3 regions of the Janthinobacterium sp. 64 genome follow, and region 3 is predicted to be linked to each of the others. Evidence: predicted binding sites of a transcription regulator. Region 3 holds the regulator's gene; each other region holds the start of a gene.
The links. The regulator HrcA, encoded in region 3, represses chaperone genes, less so after heat shock. The targets are predictions, from matches to a motif close to TTAGCACTCNNNNNNNNNGAGTGCTAA.
Positions count from the first base shown of each region.

Region 1 (5,175 bases), 1.4 Mb from region 3:
TGCTGCGCAGCAAGGGCCAGTCCGTCTGCTTGCCATGCAGCGCATAGTAGCCGCCCGCGATGGCGCCGCCCGAGACGCCGGAAATGGCCGAGGCGCCGCTGACGAGGCCGAACTCTTCCAGTTGCTCCAGCGAGGCGGCCGAGAAATTGGCGGCGCGGCTGCCCCCGCCGGACAAGGCGATGCCGATGAAGTGGTCGCTGGGCATCGGGTTCTGGATGCGCGCCTTGGGCGCGTCGATGCGCAGGCGCGGGGTTTCCTGCACGGCAAACGTGCGGTTTTCGACGCCGCTGTTGGGACGCAGGGCGAGTACCGTGCAGCCGCTCAGCAGCGCAGCGAGGACAAATGGGACGAACAAGCGTGGATGCATGCGTGATCTGTGCGTAGTCAGGGGTTGGGATACGGACGGAAACGTGTGCGATTCTAGCAAACTCGGCAACAATCACCTATCCAGCTGGTAGCCGAGCGCGGCGGCGATGCCGATTGCCTGCGCCGTTCAGCGGCCGCCGAAAGCGGCCAGCACCACGATGCCTGGCGTTAGCGTTCCAGCGCGCCCTGCGTAATCTTGACCTTGACGCGGTACGCGGGCGCGGCCGCGTTCAGGGCCGGCGGCGTGGCCGGGTCGACGTCGAGCAAAGTAAACGTCAGGTGGTTGACGCTGACGGAGCTGGAAGCGCCGGGCATGGAGTCGGACAGGACGATGTCGGTGGCGCCCGCGCTGTTGAGCAAACTGAAACTGTAGCTGACGTAGCCTTTCCACACGCACACGGCGCCCTTGCGGCAGCGGCTGTCGTTGACACGCTCCAGTTTCAGGGTATCGGTGGCCGTGATGGCGACCTGTTCTCCCGGCGAGAGCACGTGGGTGACGCTGCGCGGCGTGTTTTCCGCGTCGCCGGCGCTGCCGGCCGCGCCGCAGCCAGCCAGCACGGCCAGGCAGGCGATGAGCAGGGGCAACAGCACGGTACGATAAGAGCGGGTCAGGTAAGGCATGTTTTTCCTTTCAGGTAAAGCGTCCCGGGCGTGCCAGTGCACGCATGGGATAAATGATGGTAACAAAATGATATTTTTCCGGCGCACTATTGGCGTGCTGCCGATGAATTGACGTGCCGGCCACGCGGCGCGCCGATTACTGCGTAAAATGGCTGTTTTGAAAATCAGGAAACAACCATGAAAAAAACCGACCTGGCCAAAAGCGATGCCAAGAAACTGATGGGAAAGATGAATGTTCCCGGCGCCGGTGCATTCGGTAAGGAAGCGGTGGTCGTCGACCGCCGCGAGCAGCGCAAGCGCGATCAGGCCCTGGGCCTGGTGCCATTCGCCGTCAAGCTGAACAGCGATCTGGTGTTGCAATTGCAGAACCTGGCCAAGGAGCGCGGCGCGGATCTGAATGAATTGGTTGCCGAAGTCCTCGTCAAGGGCCTGGCTGCCTAAGCGACGGTTTGGCCGTCACCCCCGTACATCAAACGGTTTTTGCCCGTTTCGTACGGGGCTTGGCAGGTAGCGCTGCAAGACCGCCGGGCGTCACCGTCGTGCGCGGCGGTAACTTTTTGATGGCATCAAGCAAACGCTTTTTTAATGCATCCTTCGGCATCCCAGGCAGGGCAACGTTGAACTGCTCTGGTGAGTTGCGCCTGAGTGCGGCAATGCGCGGTGCTCCTGCTGGCCGACGGGTTTGCATGTCTGCGAGCCGCGCTTGTATCTCTTCATCGGTTTTTGGCCGAAGAATCTCATTGAGATTGATGATTTTCTTGGTGGTAGTCATATGATCACCCCTTTTTCAGCCAGATACAGATTCAGTATATCCCAATGGGCACTTGCAGGCGCGAGGTCAAACTCGACTTGGCGTCCCCGTCCATGGCTGCGCCACCAGTTGACGCCTTCCTGCGTGCGCATCAAGTCGTGCAAGGTCTGGGCCGTGCGCAGCGCAGGCGCGGCTTCCCTGGCAAGCAGCGCGCGTTCGGCGGCGTCCAGGTCCGCCTGGAAGCCGGCCCTGACCCACAGATACCAGCCACTGAATTCGTCGCCGACTTTCCCCGCCGCCAGGGCCTTGATTTTAGCGATACCCAGGCGTTGCGCTTCCCTTGCTTCTATCGCAAAACTTCGGATGGCGATGCCCAGGCCTCTGAACTCTTTCTTGATGACTAAAATATCATTACTGACAAGCTGAAAGCCGTTTGCGCCTTGCTGTACCGTCCGTTGCATCGTTTCAATAATAGCGTCATGGGCAACTTCGATTTCAAGATCGCCGCCTGGCGTGATGACGGGCAGCATGTAGCTGCCGTCGGGCGCTCCGGTCAGTTTGGCAAACGCAGCAGTATCGAGCACATGTCCATTTAACAGGAATTGAGTTGCCGTGCTCTCGTGCAGGACTTTCACTTGGCAATTAAATAATGCTGCGGTAAGTGCATCTCGCTTGCTCATCGTCACGCCCCTGGAGCAAAGCGTTCATAAAAAAATGCCGCGTCTTGTATGCAGCGGCATTTTGAGATTGAGACGGCGGACGCCGCTCAGACATACGCCGCCAGGGCGCCCTTCATTTTTTTCAGCGCCGCCACTTCGATCTGGCGGATGCGCTCGGCCGATACGCCGAACTCTTCTGCCAGCGCGTGCAGGGTGGCGCCGGAGCCGTCGTCGTTGGCCAGCCAGCGTGCTTCGATGATGCGGCGCGAACGGGCGTCGAGCTTGCTCAAGGCCGTTTCCAGGCCTTCCGATTGCAAACGCGTCACTTGTTCCGCTTCCAGCACCTTGGTCGGTTCGCTTTGCTCCGACGACAGGTAGGCGATCGGCGAAAACTTGTCGTCTTCATCGTCGGTCGGCGATTCCAGGGCGATGTCGCGGCCGCTCAAGCGCGTTTCCATTTCGATCACTTCTTCGCGCTTCACGTCAAGCAGCTTGGCCAGCGCATCGATCTGCTTCGGCGTCATCGCATCGAGGCCCGTCTTGTGGCTGCGCAGGTTGAAGAACAGCTTGCGCTGCGCCTTCGTCGTCGCGACCTTGACCAGGCGCCAGTTTTTCAGGATGTACTCGTGCATCTCGGCTTTCACCCAGTGCATGGCGTACGACACCAGGCGCACGCCCTGGTCCGGATCGAAACGTTTCACGGCTTTCATCAAGCCGATATTGCCTTCCTGAATCAGGTCGGCGTGCGGCAAGCCATAGCCCAGGTAGCCGCGGGCAATCGAGACCACCAGGCGCAGGTGCGACAGCACCAGTTCTTGCGCGGCGGCCAGGTCATTTTTTTCGCGCAAGCGTGTTGCCAGCGAAATTTCTTCATCGTGGGTCAACATGGGCAGGCGGTTCACGGCCGAGATATAGGCGTCAATATTGCCCAGATTGCCAGTGAACCCGAGGCCCAGCGCATTACTTTTGGTCGGAACCAATGCGGATGTTGCGGACATCATAGTCATGTTTTCTCCCTCGTAGTCTTGCTTTGTTCCAGTTGGCCATGTCACGCGACATGGCCCGATTATCTGTTCGTTTTGCGTATGCGGTCTTGCACTTGCAGATCGCGGCACCATCTTCATCTGGCGTCCATGGCGGTTCTGCTGTTGGTATGTCCCTATATTAGCACTCTCTGCTTGAGAGTGCCAATCAGCACATTTAATCGTCCTGATAGCCTAAATACTATGACGATTTAATGCTTGATATATATCTCTGAACAGTGATTTGAACACGTATTAGTCTACGGCCTCTGGCTGAAGCGAACCTTAAGAATACTTGCTAAATATCAAGATAACAGCAGATGGGGAAGGTGAGGCGCATGGCGGCACCGCAGGCGCCGCCATGGGAGGCAAGCTCAGTTCAGGCGCGCCAGGTGGCGCTGCACGCAGAGGAAGGCGCCGATCAGGCCCAGGCCGGCGCTGACGGCCAGCAAGCCGGCCATCGGCAGCGGCGCCAGCGGCACGAGCTGGAATTCGGACGCATACAGGCGGGCAAATTCGGCAATCGCGGTATTGAGCGGCTGCAAGGCCAGCGCCACGGCGCCCAGGGCCAGCGCACCGGCGCACAGGCCCAGCAGGGCGCCCGTGTAATAGAAGGGGCGGTGGATGAAGGTGTCCGTGGCGCCGATCAGTTTGGAGATGCTGATTTCATCGCGCTGCTGCATTACCTGCAGGCGAATGGTGTTGAAGACCACGGCGATGACGGCCACGCCCAAAGTAATGGCCAGCAGCAGCAGCACCAGGCGCAGCACGCCCAGCAGGGCCGCCAGGCGCTTGACCCAGGCCGAATCGACTTGCGCCGATTCCACGCCTGGCAAGTGGCGCAGCTGTTCCGCCACCGCATCGACGTCCTGCGCTTCGCTGGCGCTGCTGAAGGCGTCGAGTTTCAGCACATAACTGTCGGGCAAGGGATTGTCGCCCAGTGTGCTGAGCACGTCGGCCAGGCCGTTCTTGTTTTTCAGGGTGTCGAGCGCCTGTTCACGCGCAATGAAGACGATCTTCGCCTTTTGTGCGCCGACGATCTTGCGCATGGAACTGGCCAGGGCCACGGCTTGCTCGCGCGGCGTGTCGATCTTCAGGAAAACGCTGATTTCCGGGTCGACCGACATCTGTTCCGACATGGGCCGCACATTGTCGAGCATGGTCAAGCCGGCGAACGGCAGCGACAGGGCGATGGCGACGACGAGCACGTTCAACAGGAAGCCGCCTGGCGACTTGCGCAAATGGATCAGCGCCGAACCGAGCGCGAAGCGGTGTTGACGGAACCAGCCTCTCATGGCTGTTCTCCCTGCGCGTCGTCCTGATCGGGCGATGGCGCAAAATCGGGATCGGGCGGCGCGAAGACGGGCGCCTGCGTGGCTTTGTCGATGGCGACCAACTGGCCGTTTTTCAGGTGGATCACGCGGGCGGCGGCGTCGAGCATCTGTTCGTCATGGCTGGAAATGAGGCAAGTCACGCCCACCGAGTGAAACGCTTTCAGGGCGTCGAGCACCTTGTTGGCGCTGGCGCGGTCCAGGTTGGCCGTCGGTTCGTCGGCCAGGATGATCTGCGGCCGGTTGACGATGGCGCGCGCGATCGATACGCGCTGCTGTTCGCCGCCCGACAGCGACAGCGGTCGCGCCAGGGCGCGGTCCAGCAATCCCACTTTGTCGAGCGCGGCGCGTGCGCGCTGCTCGGCGGCAACTTTATGCGCGCCGACGACGAGCAGCGGCAGCATGACGTTGGCCAGGATCGAGCG
Region 1 covers NZ_PHUG01000001.1:4,677,765-4,682,939, forward strand. Annotated here, with positions in the region: gene CLU91_RS20625 (patatin-like phospholipase family protein) at 1-367, opposite strand, end outside; gene CLU91_RS20630 (hypothetical protein) at 535-987, opposite strand; gene CLU91_RS20635 (hypothetical protein) at 1,165-1,428, shown strand; gene CLU91_RS27950 (hypothetical protein) at 1,457-1,759, opposite strand; gene CLU91_RS20640 (hypothetical protein) at 1,756-2,418, opposite strand; gene rpoH (RNA polymerase sigma factor RpoH) at 2,505-3,398, opposite strand; gene ftsX (permease-like cell division protein FtsX) at 3,794-4,714, opposite strand; gene CLU91_RS20655 (cell division ATP-binding protein FtsE) at 4,711-5,175, opposite strand, start outside.
Region 1: rpoH (RNA polymerase sigma factor RpoH) is a predicted target of HrcA. The motif match lies at 3,562-3,588, and genes of this name have one in related genera.

Region 2 (5,175 bases), 660 kb from region 3:
CCCCGGCGTATGCATCCCTGCGCGCCGTCGCCTGCGCGCGGGGATGCCGGGGTTACATCATGCCGTCCATGCCGCCCATGCCGCCCATACCACCCATGCCGCCGCCCATGCCGCCGCCTGCTTTGTCGTCAGCGATTTCGCAGACCATGCAGTCGGTTGTCAGCATCAGCGAAGCGATCGAAGCGGCGTTTTGCAGCGCCGAACGGGTCACTTTGGCTGGGTCCAGAACGCCCATTTCCACCATGTCGCCATACGTGCCGTTGGCAGCGTTGTAGCCGTAGTTGCCCGTGCCAGCCAGTACGGCTGCCACGACGACCGAAGCTTCTTCGCCAGCGTTTTGCACGATCATGCGCAGTGGCTCTTCCATTGCGCGCAGGACGATCTTGATACCAGCGTCTTGATCAGGATTGTCGCCCTTGACCGTGATGTTGGCGCGTGCGCGCAGCAGGGCTACGCCGCCGCCTGGCACGATGCCTTCTTCCACGGCAGCGCGGGTCGCGTGCAGTGCATCTTCAACGCGGGCTTTTTTCTCTTTCATTTCGACTTCGGTGGCTGCGCCAACCTTGATCACGGCAACGCCGCCAGCCAGTTTGGCGACGCGCTCTTGCAGTTTTTCACGGTCGTAGTCCGAGGTCGCTTCTTCGATCTGTACACGCACTTGTTTTACGCGTGCTTCGATCGATGCTGCTTCGCCGGCGCCATCGATGACGATGGTGTTTTCCTTGCCCACTTCGATGCGTTTCGCCTGGCCCAGTTCGGCCAGGGTCACTTTTTCCAGGGTCAGGCCGACTTCTTCAGCGATCACTTGGCCGCCGGTCAGGACAGCGATGTCTTCCAGCATGGCTTTGCGGCGGTCGCCGAAGCCAGGGGCTTTCACTGCGCAAGTTTTCAGGATGCCGCGGATGTTGTTCACAACCAGGGTGGCCAGCGCTTCGCCTTCGATGTCTTCTGCGATGATCAGCAGTGGACGGCCAGCTTTGGCGACTTGTTCCAGTACCGGCAGCAGGTCACGGATGTTCGAGATTTTCTTGTCGCACAGCAGGACGAATGGGCTGTCCAGTACGGCAACTTGTTTCTCTGGGTTGTTGATGAAGTATGGCGACAGGTAGCCGCGGTCGAACTGCATGCCTTCAACGATGTCCAGCTCGTCGTTCAGCGACTTGCCGTCTTCCACGGTGATGACGCCTTCTTTGCCGACTTTTTCCATCGCTTCAGCGATACGCTCGCCGATCGAGTAGTCCGAGTTCGCCGAGATCGCGCCAACCTGGGCGATTTCTTTGGTCGTGGTGCAAGGACGGGCGATTTTCGCCAGTTCTTCGACGGTCGCAGCAACTGCCTTGTCGATACCGCGCTTCAGGTCCATCGGGTTCATGCCGGCGGCAACGAACTTCATGCCTTCGCGCACGATGGCTTGTGCCAGCACGGTGGCGGTGGTGGTGCCGTCGCCGGCGTTGTCGCTGGTGCGGGAAGCAACTTCCTTGACCATTTGCGCGCCCATGTTCATGAGCTTGTCTTTGAGTTCAACTTCTTTCGCTACCGACACACCATCCTTGGTGACGGTAGGGGCGCCGAACGAGCGCTCCAGAACCACGTTGCGGCCTTTCGGGCCCAAGGTGACTTTGACTGCGTTGGCGAGGATATTGACGCCTTCGACCATCTTGGCGCGCGCTGCGTCGCCGAATACTACTTCTTTAGCTGCCATGTTCAATTCTCCTGAGTTTCGGGATGTATCTGTCTACAACGTGGAAACAATTACTTGACGACGATCGCCATGATGTCTTCTTCGCGCATGACCAGCAGCTCATCGCCGTCAACTTTGACGGTTTGGCCGGCGTACTTGCCGAACAGGACGCGGTCGCCCACTTTGACATCCAGAGGACGGACTTTGCCGTCGTCGAGAATCTTGCCATTGCCTACGGCAAGGACTTCGCCTTGATCCGGTTTTTCAGCGGCTGCATCAGGAATGATGAGGCCGGACGCAGTTTTGGTTTCCTGGTCGAGGCGTTTGACGATGACGCGATCGTTCAATGGGCGCAGATTCATACAAAACTCCTTAAAGTTCAATGGATAGGTGTTGCTAAATGAATACATGCCTGGCACAGCGCCAGGCGTGCTTTCAGTGACCGCCGTTGAAAGCAGCCCGCAACGGTCAAGCAAACCCCATGGCATCGGTGCGTGCCGGCTTGAGCAGTGGTGCATCGCGGCGTCGCCCGCCGCGTAGCGTTCCCTGCTGTTGTACGGCATGCACCATCATGTCCTGAGGATTGCTACGAAAGAGTTTGTTAGCACTCTCTACTAACGAGTGCTAATTATAGGGACGGTAGGGGGCTTATTCAAGGGCTTATTCTCCGGGAAGATAAGCTTAGACGTTCTGCGCAGCCTGCATTTACACAGGGTTTGCGCAAACGCAAGGCTCGTTTCCGGGCGTCAGCAACAGGCGCGACTCTAGCATGCCCTTCGGGCGGACGGCGTTCCTGTACGCACAGGAAACAGAGTTTTACTATGGACTTTGATAAGATGATTAGAATTGCATATCAATATCGCCATTCGCACCTGAAAGCTCACTCACCATGCCATCGACTCTTTCCCGTCCCTCCCTGCGCCTGCTGGGCGCCGCCGTCCTCGGTTTCGCCTGCCTGGGCAATGCCGCCGCGCAAGCGCCCACCATCGCCGACGAGATCACCGTGGCCACCCTGACCCCGCAGGAAAAAGACAGGCTGCTGGGCGATTTGTTCAACGACATCAACAAGGACGATGACGACCAGGAAGCGCACGTGTGGGACAACGGTGGCGACCGCGGCGCGATGGTCAAGGTCACGTATAACTTCAGCAACTCCGGCATGACGGAACACAGCCTGAAGGCGCATGTGTGCCGCGACCTGAAATTCGTCGTCACGGCGGGCGGCAAGTCGCAAGACCTGAGCCGGCGCACCTGTTCGCAGAACAGTGGAAAATGGGACGTGCAGGGCAAGGACCCGGTGCCCGTCGTGTATCCGCCTTTCCTGTCCGACGTCACCATCGCCAAGCTGAATGCCAAAGAACAAGCATCGTTGCTGAAGGCCGCCGTGCGCACCTTGAAAGATGAAGAGGAGGGCAAGACGCGCCAGTGGAGCAACAAGGGCCTGGGCAATGCGGTACCGCTGGCAGTGCGCCTGACGCCCTCGGGCACGGACGCCAAACCTGGCAGCTACAGCCGCACTTGCCGCGATTTGACGATGGTGCTTGACGGCAAGGGCGGACAGCAGACGCTGGTGCGCCGCTCTTGCGAAAACCGCTATGGCGGACTCGATATCGAAGCCGATTACGTCGACGAGTAAAACGTTGCCATCGCGGCGCCGGCGGATGCGCGCAGTTGGCGAAAAGCGCCGGAAAAAGTGTGTATTGTCCGCCAACTGCCCTGCATTGATGTAAATATGTGTGACAGCGGCGTGATTCGATTGACGCCCATGGAGCGTCCGCCCTATAGTGGCGGGATGATTTCCGAATTCAACGAATTATCCGACAAAATAGGCCTGCTGGCCGAAATGACCCATGCGCTGCGCCGTGAAAACGCGCAACTGCGCAAGGATAACGCCGCCTTGTCCGCCGAGAACGCCCTGTACGTGCAACGCATGCGCGAGGCGCAGGAGCGGGTGGAAGCGTTGCTGGAAAAAATTCCCGAACTGGTGCAAGCGGGCCTGGAGCAAGCCGCTTCGGAAGCGGGCGCCTACATTGCCGAGAACGAGAAGGAAGCGTAATGCCGCGTGTCGATGTCAATATCATGGGCCAGTCCTACAGCATGGTGTGCCGCGATGGCGAAGAGCGCGCGCTGCGCGAAGCGGCGATCTATCTCGATAGCAAAATGAAAGCCATCCGCGACGCGGGCAAGGTCAAGGGCAACGACCGCATCGCCGTACTGGCCGCCTTGGGCGTGGCCGCGGAATTCCTCTCCGTGAAGTCGCCGCAAGGTCCGCTGTCGGAATTGACGATATTGGAAGTGAAGCAGAAAATCTCGGCCATGCATACCGTCCTGGACAGTGCATTGACGCCCCAGGAAAACCTTTTTTAAGCGTGCACGCGACGATTTGTCTTTGCGATGCGCGATCAAAAGGAGTAAACTTGGGTCTACCCTGCGGTGTTCGCGATTGCCATATATTCCTTGAACCATTTATGCGCATCGGTTGCGAATTTTGTTTGATGGGAGTGAGCGTCGCTCGTTCGACGAACCCGAAATTGAACTAACGTGACCACCTTGAACCGTTTGGTTCGGGATGCCGGCATAGCGGCACAGGCGGGGCCTAATTTGCATTGCATTTGTAAGTACCACTGAAAACGGTTGCCGCATCATGCGCAACCGTTTTTTTACGTCTGTCGCTTTCACACGGAGTCTAGATGAAACAATATTGGCTGATGAAATCCGAACCCGATGAAGTGAGCATCGACGACCTGATGGCCGCGCCGCAGCACACCATGCCCTGGTTCGGCGTGCGCAACTACCAGGCGCGCAACTTCATGCGCGATGGCATGCGGCCGGGCGATGGCGTGCTGTTCTATCACTCCAGTTGCCCGCAGCCAGGTGTGGCGGGCGTGGCCGAAGTGGCCAGCGGCGCGTATCCCGATCACAGCCAGTTTGAAGAAGGTGGCAAGTATTTCGACCCGAAGGCGACGCCTGAACAGCCGCGCTGGATCAGCGTCGATGTGCGTGGCGTGAAGAAGACGGCGCTGCTGCCCCTGTCCGAAATGCGCCAGATGCCGGAACTGGAAGACATGCTGCTGTTGAAGAAGGGCAGCCGTTTGTCCATCACGCCGGTGACGCCGGCGCAATGGAAGGTGATTACAAGCAAACTACTAGGCTGATCGCCCCTCAGGCCGGGCGCGCCTTGGTGGGCGGCGTGCCCATCACCTGGCTTTTATATGCCCACACCAGCAGCGCGATGGCGCCGACGATCATCGGCAGCGACAGCATCTGGCCCGACGTGATCGGCACGCCCAGCCACACGACTTCCCAGTCCGGCGTGCGGAAGTATTCCGTGAAGAAGCGCGCGCAGCCGTACAGCAGCGTGAACATGGCGCCCACGGCCATGCGCGGACGCTGCTTGCGCGCAAACAGCCACAGGATGATGAACACCAAAATGCCATCGACCAGCATCTGGTAGAGCGGCGACGGGTGCACGGGATACGGAATGCCCGGCCACT
Region 2 covers NZ_PHUG01000001.1:2,594,629-2,599,803, reverse strand. Annotated here, with positions in the region: gene groL (chaperonin GroEL) at 53-1,702, opposite strand; gene groES (co-chaperone GroES) at 1,753-2,043, opposite strand; gene CLU91_RS11430 (hypothetical protein) at 2,571-3,317, shown strand; gene CLU91_RS11425 (DUF904 domain-containing protein) at 3,447-3,737, shown strand; gene CLU91_RS11420 (cell division protein ZapA) at 3,737-4,048, shown strand; RNA gene ssrS (6S RNA) at 4,104-4,281, shown strand; gene CLU91_RS11410 (EVE domain-containing protein) at 4,372-4,836, shown strand; gene lgt (prolipoprotein diacylglyceryl transferase) at 4,844-5,175, opposite strand, start outside.
Region 2: groES (co-chaperone GroES) is a predicted target of HrcA. The motif match lies at 2,283-2,309, and genes of this name have one in related genera.

Region 3 (5,175 bases):
CGGCGGCAGTGGCGTCGCTGGTCGAAGCAGGCGCCACGGCGGCCGCGTCTGCCAGCGCGGCCGTGCAGACGGCTGACGCCGTCATCACCATGCTGCCAGCCAACAAGCACGTGCAGGAGCTGTACCTGGCAGCTGGCGGCGTGCTCGATTCGGCCAAGCCCGGCGCCCTGTTCATCGATTGCAGCACCATCGCCGCTGATGTGGCGCGGCAAGTGGCGCAGGCAGCCAGCGAGCGCGGCTTTGCCATGCTCGATGCGCCCGTCTCGGGCGGCACGGCGGGCGCGGCGGCTGGCACCCTGACCTTCATCGTCGGTGGCAGCGTAGCGGCCTTGCAGCAGGCGCGTCCATTGCTGGAAAAGATGGGCAAGAACATCTTCCATGCGGGCGAGGCGGGCGCGGGCCAGGTGGCGAAGATTTGCAACAACATGCTGCTGGGGATCTTGATGGCGGGGACGGCCGAAGCGCTGAACCTGGGCGTGGCGCATGGCCTGGACCCGAAAGTGCTGTCCGACATCATGGCCAAGAGTTCGGGCCGCAACTGGACCCTGGAAGTGTACAACCCGTGGCCAGGCGTCATGGACGGCACGCCCGCGTCGCGCAATTACACGGGTGGCTTCGGCACGGCGCTGATGCTGAAAGACCTGGGCCTGGCGCAGCAGTCGGCCCTGTCGGCGAACGCGCCTACGCCACTGGGCGGCCTGGTGCGCCAGCTGTACCAGATGCATGCGCAAGCCGGCTATGCGCAGCAGGATTTCTCCAGCATCGTGCAGATGCTGCAGCCGGGCTTGAACAAACCCATTTGAGGAATTTTGGGCAAAAAAAAGCCCGCTGGTAAAAGCGGGCTAAATCCAATTCTTGGAAGAGTTGGAGGAGACAGATGCATTATGCTGCATCGCCACATATAACTCCAATTTATCTTTGGAATATCAATTATATATTTACGTGATATCTCTTTCAGGTAGCCGCATGGCGGCTACCGTTCCTGCAACTCAGACCGGATTACAGGCGATCTTCACCGACGTCACATTCGCTTCGCCCATGGTGCCAACGCCCGTGCCTGGCTGTACGACGCACAACAGGCCTTTCGGCTGGGTGGGGGAGACGGTGATGTTGTAGTTGCGGCCATCGGCAACAGGGCTAGCCATGGTAAAGGCCGTGGCATCCTTGGCCACCGTGGTTGTTTCATTGCCGTTAATCAGCACCAAGCCTTCTACCGTCAGGCCGGAAATCGTGCCGCCCACGCTGTACGCGTTTTGTGTACAAGAAACAGCGGCGCTGATGTTGATGTAATGGCCAGCCGAACCGGAGCCACCACTGATGCCGCAAGTCATATGGGCCGGTTGTTGCTTGACGGTGATGTTGTAGTCGCTGCCATAGTCGATGCGCTTTTTAAAGCTAAATGAGGTCTGGCCGGCTGCAATCGGGAGCTCTTCCCCGCCGCTGGCCAGGATCAGGCCGTTGTTGTTCAAGTTGCTGACGGTGCCGCTGACATCATACGAGGCCTTGCCGCCGCAAGCGGCCAGTCCCAGGGTCAGCAGCAGCGCGGCGAGTGGGCGCAAGCAGGATAACTTCATGTATTTCTCCAAAAAATAGGTGACGGATCGCAAGGATTACTGCGGCGTGCAGTCAAGTGTGGCCGCGGTCGTGGCGGCAGAACCCATCGTGCCGACCGTATCGCTGGCGTCGGCACTCTTTGAACCCTGGAAGCGGCACGTCAGGCCCGTTGGCTGAGTCAGTATGGAAATGCCGTATGTGGCACCGTCAGCTACCGAATCGAATTTGTAGAAGTCGGCACCAGCCAGTGGGCTGATGCCGTTGGGGGCCATCACCAGGCGCAAGCCGCCAGCGGTCAGGCCCGTAATCTTGCCGCTCAGCGCGTAGGTATTGGTCTGGCAGCTCACCACGGCCGTGCTCGCGGAATAGCTCGTTGCCTTGCCGCTGCCGTTGGTAATGATGCAAACGGCGCCTTTTGGCTGCTGCGCGATGGTGATGTCGTAGCGGTCATCGGTCTTGATCAGCTTGGTGAAAACAAAGGAGGCCTGGCCCGCAGGAACAGGCAAGCTTTCGCCATTATTCAGCAGAATCAGGCCATCTTTTGCCAGATTGGCCACTTGGCCACTCAGGTACAGGTTGCCGCCGCTGCCGCCGCAAGCTGCCAGTGTGACGGCGCAAGCCGCCGCCAGCATCGAGCGCAGGTACAAATTTTTCATACATTCTCCAAAACGAATCAGGTTGGGTAGCGCAACGCGGACGCTGGCGCCGCATTGGAATGGCGCCTATTTTAGTCTATCTGGCAAGCCGAATGATCTTGCCTTGTATCACCCTGTAACAATTTTTCGCCGGGAAGCGCTGGCCCGGCCCCATTTCACGCAGGCGCAGCCATGCCGGCAGCGGCGATCAGTGCGACAATACATGCAGCCTGCGCATCGTGGCGCGGCACCCACTGTGAATCCCATGTCCCTTGCCCCTGTCAAACCCGCCGTGCCGCCCAAGGCCATCCTGTTCGATCTCGACGATACCTTGTGGCCCATCGCGCCCGTGATTGCCGCCGCCGAAACCCTGCTGCACGACTGGCTGGCCACGCATGCGCCCAGGGTGGCGCAGCAGTTTTCCATCGAGGTGCTGCGCCAGCACCGCCTGGCCATGCTCAATGCGCAACCGCATTTCCATGGCAATTTGATCGAGTTGCGCCGCGCCGGCCTGCTGTCGGCCTTCGAGGCTGCCGGCGAGGATCCCGCCCTGGTCGAGCAGGCCATCGTGCACTTCCTGGCCGCGCGCAACCGCGTCCAGCCATATGACGACGTCTTGCCTGGCCTGGCCTGGATGCGCCAGCGCATGCTGCTCGGCTCCATCTCGAATGGCAATGCAGACCTTGACATTATCGGCCTGGCGCAGCATTTCAAGGTATCGATCGCCGCCAGCGATTTCGGCGTGGCCAAACCCGACGCCAGCATCTTCCTGGCCGCTTGCGCCGCGCTGGACGTGGCGCCGCATGAAGCCGTGTATGTCGGCGATGATCTGTATTTCGATGTGACGGGAGCGCAGGGAGCGGGCATGCGTGCCGTGTGGATGAACCGCAAGGGCAGCGATGCCCACCTGGCCGCCGGCGTGCAGCCCGACGCCATCTGCGCCAACTTTGATGAATTGCTGTTGTGGTTGCAGGAGCAACTGGAAGATTGATCGCCGCCGGACGGGCGAACGTGCATAATAGGCGCTGTTGCTGCACGTTCGGCCGCTTTCATTGCCGCTTGCCTAAAAAATACTTGCTAAAAACACTTGCTTTAATAAGACACCATGCAACTCGATACACGTGCCCAAACACTGCTGAAAGCCCTGGTCGAGCGATATATCGCCGACGGCCTGCCGGTCGGTTCGCGCGCCCTGTCGAAAATTTCCGGCCTCGACCTGTCGCCGGCCACGATCCGCAACATCATGGCCGATCTGGAAGAACTCGGTTATGTGTCCAGTCCGCACACCTCGGCCGGACGCATCCCCACGCCGCGCGGCTACCGCATTTTTGTCGACACCTTGCTGACGGTCCGGCATCTGGACGAGCACCTGGTGGAGTCGCGCATGCGCCTGCAGACGCCGCAGCCGCAAAAAACCATCGCCAATGCGGCGCAGATGCTCTCGTCGCTATCGCAGTTTGCCGGCGTCGTGCTCAGCCCGCGCCGCGAATCCGTGTTCCAGCAAATCGAATTCCTGCGCCTGTCCGAAAAGCGCATCCTGCTCGTCATCGTTGCCCCCGGCGGCGACGTGCAGAACCGTTTATTGCTGACGGAGGCCGACTATACGCCGGCGCAACTGGTGCAATCGGCCAACTACATCAACCAGAATTATGGCGGCCTGTCGTTCGACGCCGTGCGCGTGCGCCTGCAGGGCGAACTGCGCCAGTTGCGCGACGACATGGGCAGCCTGATGCAGGCTGCCGTGGAAGCGGGCAGCGAAGCGATGGCCGACCATAGCGACGACATGGTGATTTCCGGCGAGCGCAACTTGCTCAGCGTGAGCGATCTGTCCTCGAACATGCATTCGCTGCGCCAGATGTTCGACATGTTCGAGCAAAAAACGGGCTTGATGCAGCTGCTCGACGTGTCGAGCAAGGCGACGGGCGTGCAGATTTTCATCGGCGGCGAATCGAACCTGGTGCCGATGGATGAGATGAGCGTGGTGACGGCGCCGTATGAGGTCAACGGCAAGATTGTGGGAACGCTGGGAGTGATCGGACCGACGCGCATGGCTTACGAGCGCGTCATCCCGATCGTCGATATCACGGCCAAGTTGCTGTCAAGCGCACTCAGCCATCATTGATCTTACTGCCTGACGCACCAGCCGCCCCGTGGGAGCGGCAAGCGTGGGTCAGGCGGTTTTATGCGGGCAAGCCGTCTTGATGCAGTTGCCGTAGATGGCCAGCGCGTGTTCGGCGATCTTGAAGCCGCGCTCTTCGGCCACTTTTTGCTGGCGGATTTCGATTTCTTCGTCGAAGAATTCTTCGACCCGGCCACAGTCGAGGCACACCAGGTGGTCGTGGTGCGAACCTTCGTTGAGTTCGAAAATTGCCTTGCCGGTTTCAAAATGGTTGCGGTTCAGCAAGCCTGCTTGTTCAAACTGCGTCAGGACACGGTAGACAGTTGCCAAACCGACATCCATATTGTCGGCGAGCAGAATTTTATACACGTCTTCCGCTGTCAGGTGGCGTACCGGGCTACTCTGGAAGATATCGAGTATCTTCAGGCGTGGCAAGGTGGCTTTCAGGCCGCTTGCCTTGAGATCACTAGGATTGTTACTCATGTTTGTTGCTCGTATGTGGGTCAGGTGCTTTATCATATAGCGTTTTGTCGGGGAGTGCCAAAATATGCATTTTTTGGCAGGCCGGTCACTCCTGGCGTTTTGTTCATCCAATTGAGGTCATTTATGCGCGTAACACCGGCTGTATTGCCATCTCTCTGGCACCGTATTTCATTTCGAGCACCAGTCGTGGCAGGCATGGTCTGTGTCGCGCTGGCCATGTCCGGCTGCGCCAGCCGTGGCATCCTTGGCGAAAAGCCGGCAGCTGCTCAAAAAGAAGGCAAGGAAGTGGTCCCTGAGCAGGGCGCACAAACGACGACCATTACGCCGTTGCAAAAATTCATGTGGTTTTTCTCGCCGTATCGTCCTGACATTCAACAAGGCAAC
Region 3 covers NZ_PHUG01000001.1:3,257,270-3,262,444, reverse strand. Annotated here, with positions in the region: gene mmsB (3-hydroxyisobutyrate dehydrogenase) at 1-803, shown strand, start outside; gene CLU91_RS14385 (hypothetical protein) at 990-1,574, opposite strand; gene CLU91_RS14380 (hypothetical protein) at 1,611-2,210, opposite strand; gene CLU91_RS14375 (HAD family hydrolase) at 2,455-3,180, shown strand; gene hrcA (heat-inducible transcriptional repressor HrcA) at 3,295-4,311, shown strand; gene fur (ferric iron uptake transcriptional regulator) at 4,360-4,791, opposite strand; gene CLU91_RS14360 (outer membrane protein assembly factor BamE) at 4,987-5,175, shown strand, end outside.